DNA from 2 places in the Corynebacterium suedekumii genome. Region 2 is predicted to be linked to the other one. Evidence: riboswitches for the same ligand, from Rfam matches in the RefSeq annotation. Region 2 holds a riboswitch; the other holds the start of a gene.
The links. Region 2 has a riboswitch for cyclic di-AMP ahead of QP029_RS13215 (C40 family peptidase). Riboswitches for the same ligand answer to the same signal wherever they lie in the genome.
Positions count from the first base shown of each region.

Region 1: linked by a shared signal. The riboswitch ahead of QP029_RS07480 (resuscitation-promoting factor Rpf1 domain-containing protein) and the one ahead of QP029_RS13215 (C40 family peptidase) in region 2 are both predicted to bind cyclic di-AMP.

Region 1 is NZ_CP126970.1:1,487,153-1,493,857, forward strand. Features, by position in the region: gene QP029_RS07470 (helicase-associated domain-containing protein) at 1-1,738, opposite strand, end outside; gene QP029_RS07475 (hypothetical protein) at 1,804-1,995, shown strand; gene QP029_RS07480 (resuscitation-promoting factor Rpf1 domain-containing protein) at 2,155-2,775, opposite strand; cyclic di-AMP (ydaO/yuaA leader) riboswitch at 2,790-2,964, opposite strand; gene QP029_RS07485 (cold-shock protein) at 3,310-3,693, shown strand; gene QP029_RS07490 (DUF2771 domain-containing protein) at 3,704-4,234, opposite strand; gene QP029_RS07495 (glutaminyl-peptide cyclotransferase) at 4,246-5,052, opposite strand; gene QP029_RS07500 (DUF3027 domain-containing protein) at 5,082-5,783, shown strand; gene QP029_RS07505 (aminotransferase class IV) at 5,810-6,514, opposite strand; gene QP029_RS07510 (NCS2 family permease) at 6,638-6,705, shown strand, end outside.
Region 2 is NZ_CP126970.1:2,646,033-2,652,737, reverse strand. Features, by position in the region: gene qcrA (cytochrome bc1 complex Rieske iron-sulfur subunit) at 1-1,075, shown strand, start outside; gene qcrB (cytochrome bc1 complex cytochrome b subunit) at 1,075-2,703, shown strand; cyclic di-AMP (ydaO/yuaA leader) riboswitch at 3,177-3,355, shown strand; gene QP029_RS13215 (C40 family peptidase) at 3,366-3,986, shown strand; gene QP029_RS13210 (C40 family peptidase) at 4,185-5,219, shown strand; gene QP029_RS13205 (glycosyltransferase family 4 protein) at 5,219-6,343, shown strand; gene QP029_RS13200 (ROK family protein) at 6,420-6,705, shown strand, end outside.

The DNA of each region.
Region 1 (6,705 bases), 1.2 Mb from region 2:
CGGCGGGAGTCCGGGCGGCCTCGGCGAGCAGGCCCGGGTCGTCGCACCGCAGGTAGCTCATCGCCGGTCCGCCTCGCAGGGTGCCGTGGCGGCGGGCGACGTCATCGATGAGGTAGGTGATGGACTGCGGGACCTCGCCCAGCGAATGGTCCGTGAGCCAGTCCCGCAGTTCGCCGGCGGTGCGCCCGGCGTCGAGAGCGCGTCGTATCGAGGCGTCCGTGACCCGGTAGACACTGGCCAGGCCCGCGGACTCCAGGTCGCCCAGCAGGTCCAGCTCGGTCTGCAGTTCCCGCGGCAGCGGCCCCGGGGCGAGGATGGTCATGTCGGCCTGCGGGATCACCCGTTCCACCGTGCCCGGGGTGACGTCGGCGGCGACGGCGGCGGGGTCGGCCTCCGGATCCAGGACGGCACGCACCAGGGAGGTGGCGGTTCCGCCGGCGACCGCCCCGACCCACCGGGCCTCGTCGACGATGGCGGTCACGGTCCGGTCGGGCAGCAGGGTGCTGGCGATGGGGTGGGTGAAGAAGAAGTCGTCGCGGAGGTGATCATCCGAGAGGCCCACGCCGGCTGCGGGGCGGGTGAACTGTTCGAGGATCATCCGGCGGTGCCCGGGCAGGTGATCGCGCCGGGTGGGGTCGGACAGCAGGCGGATGGGCTGACCCTTGTCGTCCTTCCCGCCGACGAGCCAGCTCGCCCACGGAGAGTCGACCCAGCCCTGGATGAGGCGGAGCCAGCGGGTGGCCAGGTCAGCGTCGAGCCAGTCGTCGGCCGCACGGGTCGGGGCGAGAATCTCGCCGTCGCGGGTGAGCAGTCCAGCCGCCGTGCCGAGACTGACGAGGCGCTCCATCTCGTCCTCGGCGACCCCGAGGGTGCGGGCGAGGGTGGTCACCGCCCGCACACCGACGCCACCCTCCTTGAGCAGGTCGACGGGCCCGGCACCCAGCAGGTCAATGAGCTGGCGCAGGTGCCGGGCCACTTCGAGGCCGGCGCCGGCGCCGATCTGGTCGGCCCGGTCCTGGGCCGCCGGGGCCGCTGAGGTCCGCCCGCTCACCCGGTCGGAGGGGATGAGTGGGCGGCGGGTGACCTCCTCACCGCGGAGTGCGGCTCGGACGGGGCGGGGGAGACGGACGGTGCCCGAGTCCACCCGGAGCAGCAGTCCCGCGGAGATCAACTGCGGAATCGGGTGGGACGGGTCGGCGTCGGCGCCCGCGTGTCTCGTGCGCCCCACCCCGCCGGAGGCGAGCAGGGTATCCAAGATCGCCCGCTGTGGGGCGGGGAGGGTGTCGATCAGCCCGACGGCCGGCGTCGTGGCGTCGGCGTCGAGCAGCTGCCAGTCCTGCGGCAGTGAGGGCATCGCCTCCCTGGTGAGCAGCAGCCCGCCCGGGTCCCCGTAGATCACCGCCAGGGTGGCCAGCCGTCCGAGCGCGTCCTCCACCTGCTCAGGTGAGGGATCGCCGGCGCGGGCGACGGTCTCGTTGATGATGTCGGTGGCGGTGACCGGTTCCAGTTCCGCCCCCAGCTCCGCGGCAGCCTCGACGGTGGCCAGTTCCAGTGCCGTGAGGGTGCGCAGGGCGCGGCCGACCGAGGCCCGCAGCTCGAGGCGGGCCGCCAGCGGGGTGATCCCCGGGGGTAGCGGCAGGACGACGTCCGGGCGCAGCCGAAGCAGTTCCGACAGTTCCGCGTCGCTGCGGGCGGCCAGCCAGGTGCGGAAATCGGGACGTTCGGGGGTGACTGTCATGGTGTGACCGATTTTAACGCCAGTTCAAGTTACTTTTCGGCCCCGGGTTTGCAACAATGGAGCACATGGCAAACGTAGAGAAGAAGGGCTTCGTCGACCCGGCATGGCCGAAGCACATCCCGGGCGACGGCCACGTGGTGACCGAAATGACCTCCTACCTGGCTGGTGCGTCCAGCCCCTTCGGCGATGACACGGTGCTGCCGGTCCCGGCCGAGCAGCTCAGCTACGTGCACCCGTACACCCGTTTCAACAAGTAGCACCGCGGGCGCCGTGGTCGGCTGACCACTGATCCCCGCTCCGTCGCCTCGTTTCGGGAGGTGGTGGAGCGGGGATCAGTCATGCCCGAATCAGGGCGGTCCGGCCCGGAGACGCGAAACGCCCCCGCGTGATCGCGGGGGCGGACGACGGGCGGCTTCTTAGAGGCCGAGGACCGGGTCGATGACCTGACGGTTGGCGCCGTAGAAGGCGTTGAAGTCGTGGCGGTTGGCCTGGTAGTAGGACTCGACCTCGGCCGGGACGGCGAGGCCGTACTGGGCGAAGGTGTCCTTGACCAGGGCGTAGAGGGCATCGACGGCGAGGGCGTCGGAGGAGGTGCCGGTGGCGGCGGCCTGGGACTCGGCCTGGGCGACGATCTGCTGGACCGGGGCCGGGGCAGAGGTGACGTTGCGCGGGGTCGGGGCGGAGTTCAGGCCCAGACGGGCGGAGCAGGAGGGCCATGCGCCCCAGCCCTGGCCGGCGAGGGTGCGCTCGGCGACGGCGATCTGCTGCTCACGGGTGGCCTGGTAGGCGTAGGGGGCGAACTCGCCGCCACCGTAGGCGCGCCAGGTGGAGGGGGAGAACTGCAGGCCACCGTGGTAACCGTTGCCGGTGTTGATCTGCCAGTTGCCGCCGGACTCACACTGTGCGAGACGGTCCCAGTCGGAATCCGGGGCGGCAGCGGCGGCCGGGGACAGCAGGGCTGCGGCGGCGCCGAACGCGGCGGTGGTGGCGGCGAACTTGGTCGCGGTGGAGACGGTCTTGCGGGAGTGGCGTGCCATGGTGATGAAGTGTTCCTCTCGGTGTGAGACGCCTGCGAGGTGAGCTGTCGGGTTCGGGCGGAGGATCACTGTGCCCGGCCGCGTCTGCGGCTTCACCCCGAGGGCGACGGTTCGTGACCGAACTGTCGACCGGTGCGGACCTGGCTGGCCCGCGGTGGTTTCCCCGCCCCTGTCCAGTGGGATATTCACGTGTGGTGGTGCACTGTTCGCGTGGTCTTCCACCGCCCTGGACAGGGTTCGGCGTCGGAGGTGGAATGTCAGACCGTCGCTGTGCCTGCGGGCCACAGTAACGGTTTATAACGGTTAAGTCACGCTGGACTCACGAATTGGGGTCGAAATCTTTCGCCTGCTGCGGTTGGTGTCGGAAATGGGGTGCGATCGTCGCAGGTCAGTGGGCAAGGGGTACCTAATGTGATTCATGCCATAGTCGCGGTCGGGTGACGGTGACGCGGGGATGCGCGGCCGGTTATGTCGGAGGGGGCTGACGGGTATAATCGGGCGTTCACGAAAATGAGTAGGAAAGTGGTGAGCATCGTGCCCATTGGCAAGGTGAAGTGGTACGACGCCGACAAGGGTTTCGGCTTCGTCTCCAACCCCGGTGACGAGGACGTGTACGTGGGCAAGCAGGTCCTGCCCGAGGGCGTGGACGAGCTGGTCGCCGGGCAGCGCATCGAGTTCGATTTCGCCGCCGGTCGCCGCGGCCCGCAGGCCCTGCGCGTCAAGGTCCTGGAGACCCCGCGCCGTCGGCCCACCCACCGCCACAAGCCGGAGGAACTCAACAGCATGATCTCCGACCTGCTCACTCTGCTGGAGTCGCAGGTCCAGCCGGGCCTGGCCGCAGGCCGGTACCCGGACCGCAAGGTCGGTCGCCAGGTGGCGGAGATTCTCCGCGCCGTGGCCAAGGAGCTCGACGCCTGACCCGGCGGGGCTACTGTTCCAGGGTGCTCAGCGACCACACGGTGGCGAAGGGGGTCTCCTCACCGGCGTCGTTGTCACCGATCATCACCGAGGAGACCTCCACGACCTGGAGCCGGGGGCGCTCGGTGGATTCGCCGACGGGGTCGACGGAGCCGGGGATCTCCACCCGGTCGGTGTCGTTGGGGCCGTGCAGCTGCTGGTCGTTGGCGGCCGGATCGTCGTAGATCATGAGCAGCTGCCAGTCGTGGTCCGCCACCGACTCCGGCAGCTCGAGGACGAGGGTGTCGTCCTCACCGACCGGGAGGTTGGGGACCTCCCCCTCGGGGCACTCCTCACCGGGTTCGCACACCAGGTAGGGGGAGACCTTGACCGACTCCCCGCCGACGCTGCCGGTCAGGGCCACCTCGCGGGGATCCGGCCCCGGCCGGTCGTTCCACCAGTTCTGCACCAGCACCGCCGCCACGACGACGATCACCACCGCGATGACGAGCGCGAGGATCTGGAGCAGCGACTTCTGCCTTGCCTGTCTACGGGTGGCCATGACCCCAGATCCTACTGGGCGGCCACGAGCTCGACCTCGTAAAGGTCGGGCCAACGCTTGCCGGACAGGAGGAACCGGTCCGTCCCGGGCACCGCGGCGATGCCGTTGAGGACGTGGTTCGGGTCGTCGGTGGCTCGGTTCGGGAGGGAGGAGGCGTCGATGACGGCGGTGACGTCGCCGGTGGCGGCGTCGATACGCAGGATGTCGGTGGTGAGGAACACGTTGGCGTAGATCTCACCGTCGACGCACTCGAGCTCGTTGAGACCGGCGACCGGCTCCCCCTCGCGGGTGACGGTGAACCGGGAGCGTTCCTCGAAGGTGTCCGGGTCGAGGCGACGCAGCTCGGCGGTGCCGTCCGACATGATCAGTTCATCGTCGAAGGAACACAGACCCCACCCCTCGCCGGGATAGGAGACGCGGCTGACCTCCGCCAGGGACTCCGCGTCGCGCTCGATGGCCAGGCCCGCCTGCCACGTCAACTGCCACACCGTGTCACCGTGCCGGGTGATTCCCTCCCCGAAGAAGTGCGGTTCCAGATCCTGGGACGTCAGCTCCCGCCCGTCGAGGGTGCTGCGGTAGATGCGGGACTCGCCCGTCCAACCGGTTCCCACGAGGAGGGTGCCGTCCTCCTCCATCTCCAGGCCCTGCGTGAAGCTGGTGTCGTTGAAGGGGTGGGACTCGACGATCTCCACCGTCAACTGCTCCACCGGGGTGTCTGAAAGGGCGTCAGCGGGGGTGTCCACGGCGGGGGAGCCACCGCAGGAGGAGACGGTGGCGGAGGACAGGGCGAGGACACAGGAGAGGATACGGCGGCTCATGTCCGACATCTTGCCCCAGATGACCCATAATGAGGGGCGTGTCCCCTTCGAATCGTCGCCGGAAGTCCTCCCGCCAGCCTGAGAAGGCCAGTCCGCTGCTCGACCCGCGCGCGGTCGACCTGGCGCGCGTCGCCCTCGAGGAACTCGGCGACGGCGAGGTGGGGGAGCACATCGGTGTGCAGGGGCTCGGCCGCAACGTGGCCACCCACCGCTTCGCCGCCGACGTGCCCGGGTACAGCGGCTGGGAATGGAACGCCGTCCTCGCCTGCGCGTCCGGCTCCCGGCATGTCACCGTCAACGAACTGGCGCTCGTGCCCGCCCCCACCGGCGAGGCCCTGCAGGCGCCCGAGTGGGTGCCGTGGGCCGAGCGGATCCGCCCGGGCGATCTCGGTCCCGGCGACCTCATGCCGCCGCTGCCCGACGACGACCGCCTCGTCGACGGAGAGCTCTCCCAACGCGGCCTCGATGACGCCCGGCAGCGCTGGCGCACCGGTGATCACGGCCCCACCAGTGAGATGGCGGAGAAGGCGACCATGAACTGCCGTACCTGCGCGTTCTTCGTGGAGGTCGGCGAGCCCATCGGGCGCAACTTCGGCGTGTGCGTCAACGAGTACTCGGCCGACGGCCACGTCGTCCACGCCACCTACGGCTGCGGGGCGCACTCCCGGACCCCGCTCGACGACCACATCGACGGCCCGGACGCCTACGACGACGAGCGCCCGATCTTCTGACCCGGCTCCCCGGGCCGCACACCGGCTCACACCCGCTCGGCGAGCTGCCAGAGCCGGTCGTTGACCTCCCGGTGGGTGGGGGCACCGCCGCGCGGGGCGTGGGTGTCACGGGGCCCCATGACCGAGCCGTACTCCAGCCAGCCGGTGATCTTGCGCACACCCTCGAGGGAGCTGAGCAGCCAGGTCTCGTGGCCACGCAGCCGCGTCATGGGGAAACCGTCGGGGTGCTCGACGACGTCGACGCCGGCCTCGTCGAGGATCTCCAGCACCGAATCCAGGGTGGTGGAGTAGGCGGCGCGGGGGTGCGCGGAGATGTGCGCGGTGCCGGCGTCGAAGTAGAGGACGGCGGAGAAGATGCCGGAGATGACATACCCGCGGTCGTCGACAAGCAGGCCCGCATCGGCCCCGGCCTGCCGGATCCGCTGCAGCTCACGGACCTGCCAGCCAAAGTCCGGGCCCTTCGCGGTGGGGCGTCGCCGCAGGTCACGGATACCTTCGGCATTGACCACCACCTCGTCGGCGGGCAGGACGGTCGGGTGCAGCTGCACATCCACGCTCGAGCCGACGACCTGGATGTGCGGGCGGAACACCCCGTCGCCCGCGGCGCGGAGCTTGTCGCGGACCTCCTCCACGACGTCGGGGTCGAAGGCGGTCTCCTTGCGCAGGCGGGCGAGATGGCGGTCCAGGTTGGCGACGCGACCGTCGCGCATGAGGAACGTGGCGGCGTACACGGTTCAGCGGCTCCTTGATGGGTCGCCCATGAATCTAGGCGAAGTTTTGTGCAAACGCACCTGAGGTGAGAATCTGGGTGCCGAACTTCCACTCATAAGGATCCTGGACAGGGGAGCCCACATATGACCACAGGCGTGCAACACCAGCCCAACCGCAGTGCCCTCGACCGGTACTTCCACATCTCGGAGCG
Region 2 (6,705 bases):
GAAGCGCGCCGCCCGCGGCGTCATGATCTGGCTGATCGTCGGCATCATCGCCGCCATCGCGTTCCTCGGCATCTACATCTTCTGGCCCTGGGAGTTCAAGAACCTGGGCGAGGAGGGTCACCTCTTCCACACCTTCTACACCCCGCTGCTCGGCCTGACCTCCGGCATCTCCATCCTGGCGCTCGGCTTCGCGGTCATCCAGTACGTGAAGAAGATCGTTCCCGAGGAGATCTCGGTGCAGCGTCGCCACGACGGCCCCTCTGAAGAGGTTGACCGCCGCACCATCACCGCACTGCTGAACGATTCCTGGCAGACCTCGACCCTGGGTCGTCGTAAGGCCCTCCAGGGTCTGCTCGGCGGCGCCGGCATCCTCGCCGGCCTCGTCGTGGTCGCCCCGCTCGGCGGCATGGTCAAGAACCCGTGGAAGCCCGGCGAGCTCGGCATCATGGGCAACGGCACCCTGTGGACCTCCGGCTGGACGCTGCACAACGAGGGCGTCAAGCTGTACCTGGCCCGGGACACCTCCGCCATCGCGGAGTCCCACACCGGCGAGGCCGGCACCCACTTCGTCACCGCGGGTGTCTCCCGTCTCGTCCGCGTCCGTCCCGAGGACATCGACGCCGGCGGTATGGAGACCGTGTACCCGCTGACCGAGGAAGACGTCAACGACGGTGAGAACTACGATCCGACCCGCGACGTCTACGAGAACCACATGCACTCGATCCACGGTCCGCGTAACTCGGTCATGCTGATCCGTCTGCGCTCCGAGGACGCCGAGAAGGCCGTCGAGCGCGAGGGTCAGGAAGACTTCCACTACGGCGACTACTACGCGTACTCGAAGATCTGCACGCACATCGGTTGCCCGACCTCTCTGTACGAGGCCCAGACCAACCGCATCCTGTGCCCGTGCCACCAGTCGCAGTTCGACGCGCTGCAGTACGGCAAGCCGATCTTCGGCCCGGCCGCCCGTGCTCTGCCGCAGCTGCCGATTGACGTTGATGAAGAGGGTTACCTCATCGCCAAGGGGAACTTCATTGAAGCCCTCGGCCCGGCATTCTGGGAGCGTAAGTCCTAATGAGCAACAAACTCGCCCAAGCGGGCAACAACATTGATTCCCGTTACACCCTGTCGGGTCTGGTCCGGCCCCAGCTGAACAAGGTCTTCCCGACCCACTGGTCCTTCATGCTCGGTGAGATGGCGCTGTACAGCTTCATCATCCTGCTGCTGACCGGTGTCTACCTGGCGCTGTTCTTCGACCCGTCGATCACCAAGGTGATCTACGACGGTGCCTACCTGCCGCTCAACGGTGTCGAGATGTCGCGTGCCTACGCGACCGCCCTCGACATCTCCTTCGAGGTCCGTGGTGGACTCTTCGTCCGCCAGATGCACCACTGGGCCGCCCTGATGTTCATGATGGCGATGGTCGCGCACATGCTGCGTGTCTTCTTCACCGGTGCGTTCCGTCGCCCGCGTGAGGCCAACTGGATCATCGGCTGCACGCTGATCATCCTGGGCATGGCCGAGGGCTTCATGGGTTACTCCCTCCCGGATGACCTGCTCTCCGGCGTCGGCCTCCGCATCATGTCCGCCATCATCGTCGGCCTGCCGATCATCGGCACCTGGCTGCACTGGCTGATCTTCGGCGGCGACTTCCCGTCCGACCTCATGTTGGACCGTTTCTACATCGCGCACGTGCTCATCCTGCCGGGCATCATCCTCGGCCTGATCGCAGCTCACCTCGCGCTGGTCTGGTACCAGAAGCACACCCAGTTCCCGGGCGCCGGCCGCACCGAGAACAACGTCGTCGGTATCCGCATCATGCCGCTGTTCGCCACCAAGGCCATCGGCTTCGGCCTGCTGACCGCCGGCGTGCTGGCTCTGATGTCCGGTCTCACCACCATCAACGCCATCTGGACGATCGGCCCCTACAATCCCTCGCAGGTCTCCGCCGGTTCCCAGCCTGACGTCTACATGCTGTGGACTGACGGTGTCGCCCGTGTCATGCCCGCGTGGGAGCTCTACCTGGGCAACTACACCATCCCGTCCGCGTTCTGGGTCGCCCTGGTCTGTGGTCTCATGGTGGTCCTGCTGTTCGCCTACCCGTGGATCGAGAAGAAGGCCACCGGCGACGATGCGCACCACAACCTGCTGCAGCGTCCGCGCGACGTTCCGGTCCGCACCGGTATCGGCGTCATGGCCATCAGCTTCTTCCTGCTGGTGACCATCTCCGGTGGTAACGACCACGTGGCCCACTTCTTCCAGATCTCGCTCAACGCGATGACCTGGGTCGGCCGTATCGGCGTCATCATCCTGCCGCCGCTGGCGTACTACGTCACCCACCGCATCTGCGTCGGCCTGCAGCGCTCCGACCGTGCAGTCCTCGAGCACGGCATCGAGACCGGTGTCATCAAGCAGATGCCGAACGGTGCCTTCGTGGAGATCCACCAGCCGCTCGGCCCGGTGGACGATCACGGCCACCCGCTGCCGCTGGCCTACGCCGGTGCCCCGGTGCCCAAGCGCATGAACCAGCTCGGTTTCGCCGATGTCCAGGCTCATGGCGGTGCCTTCAGCCCGGATCCGGACCACATCGCAGAGCGTCTCGACGCGATCCATCACGACAACGAGCGTGAGGAGAAGGCCATGCTGGAGAACCTCCAGGAGGCCAACCGCGCCGCAGACCGCGAGAAGGGTCTGCTGGACTAGCACCCGGCATTACTGCGCTCACCAAGGAACCCGGTTCCCTCTCACGGGGAGCCGGGTTTCCTGTTGCTTGTCGACGCCCCGCTCATCCCCGACGCCGCATTTCGCCGCCCCATTCCGCCGGTGATACGCACGAAAGATCACGGGTTTCCCCCGGGATGACACCGATGTGACTCGAATCACTGCGGATACTTTCACACGCGCCGTTCAGAGGAGGGGAGGGGTGCTGGCCCGACCCGTGAGTGTCCCGGAGGCGGTCATATCCCCAGGTTACGGCGAGATATCGCCGTGTCGGACTGGCAGGCGGCGACCAGTCCGGCCTGTCATGGATGCCGGACGCCGCGGTCCGGAGTGTGGATAACAGCTCGATAACGGCGACACGCCGGGGCCGTGCATTGGACATTTCTCGTTGCGGTTTCGTAACCTGATCGAGACATTGCGGGACTTCGCCAGAAGTCGCCGGATGAACCGAGTACCGAGAACCAACGCCTAATTCGTACAGCACCACCGCTGAGACGGAGCCGGGGATCCACCACGTTAGATATCTGGGGTTCATTCCCACCAGAGCGTCGCCCACACGGTGACGTGGAGTGGGAAAGGGAAGCTTCCTTTCCTCACCCGACAGCTAACCCGGTAGGCACAAGGAAGAATCTGGAGATTTTGAAGTGGCTAAGCACCGTCGCCTGAACAAGACCACCACCCGTCGCGTCGCAGCTGCCTCCGCAGCCGTCATGGGCGCCACCGTCCTCGCCCCGGGTGTCGCCGGCGCCGTCGAGGTCGTCGTCCCGAACACTGACGTCCGTGTCGACGTCCAGGGTCTCGACCAGGTCCAGGGTCTGCAGAATGTCCCGAACATCGAGCAGTTCGTCCCGTCCATGCAGTCCGCTCCGGCCGCCGGCAACTACGCCGCCGCCGTGACCGTCCCGACCGCCGCCCCGGCCTCCTCCGGCCAGGCCATCGTCGACGCCGTCCGCTCCAAGGTGGGCGCCCCCTACGCCTGGGGTGCCGCCGGCCCGTCCAGCTTCGACTGCTCCGGCCTGACCTCCTGGGCCTACAAGCAGGTGGGCAAGTCCATCCCGCGCACCTCCCAGGCGCAGGCCTCCGCCGGCCAGCGCGTCTCCCTCGACGCCCTGCAGCCGGGTGACATCATCGCCTACTACGGTGGTGCCTCCCACGTCGGCATCTACGTCGGCAACGGCATGATCATCGACGCCCTCGGTTCCGGCTCCCCGGTCGCCGAGCGCCCGCTGCACTACATGCCGATCCACTCGGCCGTGCGCTTCTAAGCCGCACCGCGAGGTATCGCGACCCCGCCCGTCCCGCCGTTCATCCGGCCGGGACGGGCGTTCGTCATTCGCCGGGAGGCCCGCGCCGGACACTTCCGTCACACCAGTCACGGACAAGGTGGCGATATCGATTCGGCAACGATTCGGCGCTATTGTTATCTCGTCTCCCGTCCACCCGTCCCGGAAAGTACCGTCTTGCTGTCTCACCAGGGTCTCCGTCACTCCCTCCGACTCTCCGTCGCCGCCACCGTGGGCTCCGTCCTGCTGGTCACCGGCACCGCCGCTGTGAGCACCCCGCTGCGCGCGGACGACATCGGCACCCTCATCGCCGCGATGGAGGAGGTCTCCCAGGAGGCCGCCGCGAAGAACGAGGAAGTCAAACAGCTCGAGGTGGACATCACCGACGGTGAGGGACGCCTGGCGGATCTGCGCAGCGACGCTGAGGAGGCCGGTGCTCGGGCAGCTGCCGCCGTGGCCGCCCAGGAGGCCAACCAGGTCGACGTCGACGAGGTCGCCGGTGCCCGGTACCGCGGTCTGATGATTGACCCGGTGACCAACGCCATCGCCGCCCGGAATCCGCAGAACGCCATCGACCGCGCCGCCTACCTGGCCACGCTGACCCGCAACTCCGAGCGGGCCGTCACCGAGCTCGCCGCCGCCACCGCCGAGGCCGGTCGCGCCCACACCGACGCCTCCCGGGCCCTGGCCGAGGCCGGCTTCCAGCAGACCCAGCTGGAGGAGCAGAAGAAGCGGCTCGACGAACAGCAGGCCGAGCTGGAGGCCCGCATCGCGGAGATCGAGGAGCAGGTCAACTCCCTCGACCCGGCCGCCCAGGCCCGCTGGGCCGACAAGAACAACCCGATCGACGTCGGTGGCATCGACCTCAGCGCCCTGGGCTCGGGTGCCGTCGGTGCGGCCATGTCCAAGCTGGGCTCTCCCTACGGCTGGGGAGCCGCGGGCCCGGACCAGTTCGACTGCTCGGGCCTGATGTACTGGGCCTACCAGCAGCAGGGCAAGACGATTCCGCGGACCTCGCAGGCGCAGTTGGCCGGCGGCACCCCGGTGTCCCGCGCGGAGCTGCAGCCGGGCGACATCGTCGGCTACTACCCGGGTGTCACGCACGTGGGCATGTACATCGGCAACGGCCAGCTCGTCCACGCCTCCGACTACGGCATCCCCGTCCAGGTCGTGTCCGTGGATTCCATGCCGTGGGCCGGTGCGGTCCGCTACTAGTGCCTCGCATTCTGCTGGTCACCAATGACTTCCCGCCGACCCTCGGCGGGATTCAGTCGTATCTGCGTGACTTTCTCGCCTGCCTCGACCCGGCGGAGATCGTGGTCTTCGCCTCCACCCAGGACGCCGCGGCGGCGCGGGCTCATGACGCGGAAGCGCCCTTCCGGGTGATCCGGTGGCCCCGAAAGGTCATGCTGCCCACGCCGGCGACCGCTCGGGAGATGGCGCGGATCATCGCCGAGGAGGGGGTCGAGACCGTGTGGTTCGGTGCGGCCGCCCCACTGGCCGTCATGGACGGGGCTGCGCGGCAGGCCGGTGCCCGCCGGGTTATCGCCTCCACCCACGGCCACGAGGTCGGGTGGGCGATGCTGCCCGGGGCCCGGCAGGTGCTCCGGATCATCGGCAATCGGGCGGATGTGGTCACCTACATCTCCGACTACACACTCCGCCGCATCCGCTCCGCCTTCGGCCCGCGCCCGCGTTTCGCACATCTGCCCTCCGGGGTGGACACGGAACTGTTCACGCCGGGTACGGGGGCGTCGATACGCGAACGCCTCGAGCTCGGGGACGGGCCGCTCATCGTGTGCATCTCCCGCCTGGTCCCGCGCAAGGGGCAGGATCAGCTGCTGCGCGTCCTGCCGGAGCTGCGCCGCCGCCACCCCGGCACGCGACTGGTCATCGTGGGCCGCGGACACTACGGCCGGCGGCTGCGCGCCATCGCCGAGAGCCTGCAGCTTGCCGACGCCGCCGTGTTCACCGGCGGCCTCTCCTTCACCGACATACGCGCCGTCCTCGCCACGGCGGACATCTTCGCCATGCCGGCGCGCACCCGGGGAAGGGGTCTCGACGTCGAGGGCCTGGGCATCGTCTACCTCGAGGCCCAGGCCAGCGGGGTGCCCGTCGTCGCCGGCGATTCGGGCGGTGCCCCCGAGACGGTGACCCCGGAGACCGGCATCGTCGTCGACGGCCGGGACCTCGGCGCACTCACCGAGGCACTCAGCCGGCTGCTGGGGGATCCCGCGCTGCGTGCCAGGATGGGTCGGGCCGGGCGCGCGCACGTGGAGGCGCACTGGACCTGGGAGATCATGGGGCAGCGGCTACGGCGGCTTCTCGCGCCGATGTGACCGTGACATGTCCGCCCCGATATACTTCCGGGGTTGTCTGTAACAATCCCGACGATCGACGCCGAAGGTGGCTGAAGTGGCTCAACCCCGCACTGATCTGACGATCGGTTTCGACATCGGCGGCACGAACCTGCGGGCCGGGCTGGTGACGGCTGACGGGGAGATCGTCGACACCCTCGCGGCGCCCACCCCCGGCACCGCCACCGAACTCGAGGACACCATCGCCCGCATCACCGCGGAGCTGGCCACCCGCCACGAACCGGTCGCCGTCGGCCTGGCCGTCGCCGGATTCCTCGACCCGGACTGCGAGACCGTCCGCTTCGCCCCGCACCTTCCGTGGCGCGACGCCCCGGTCCGCGCGA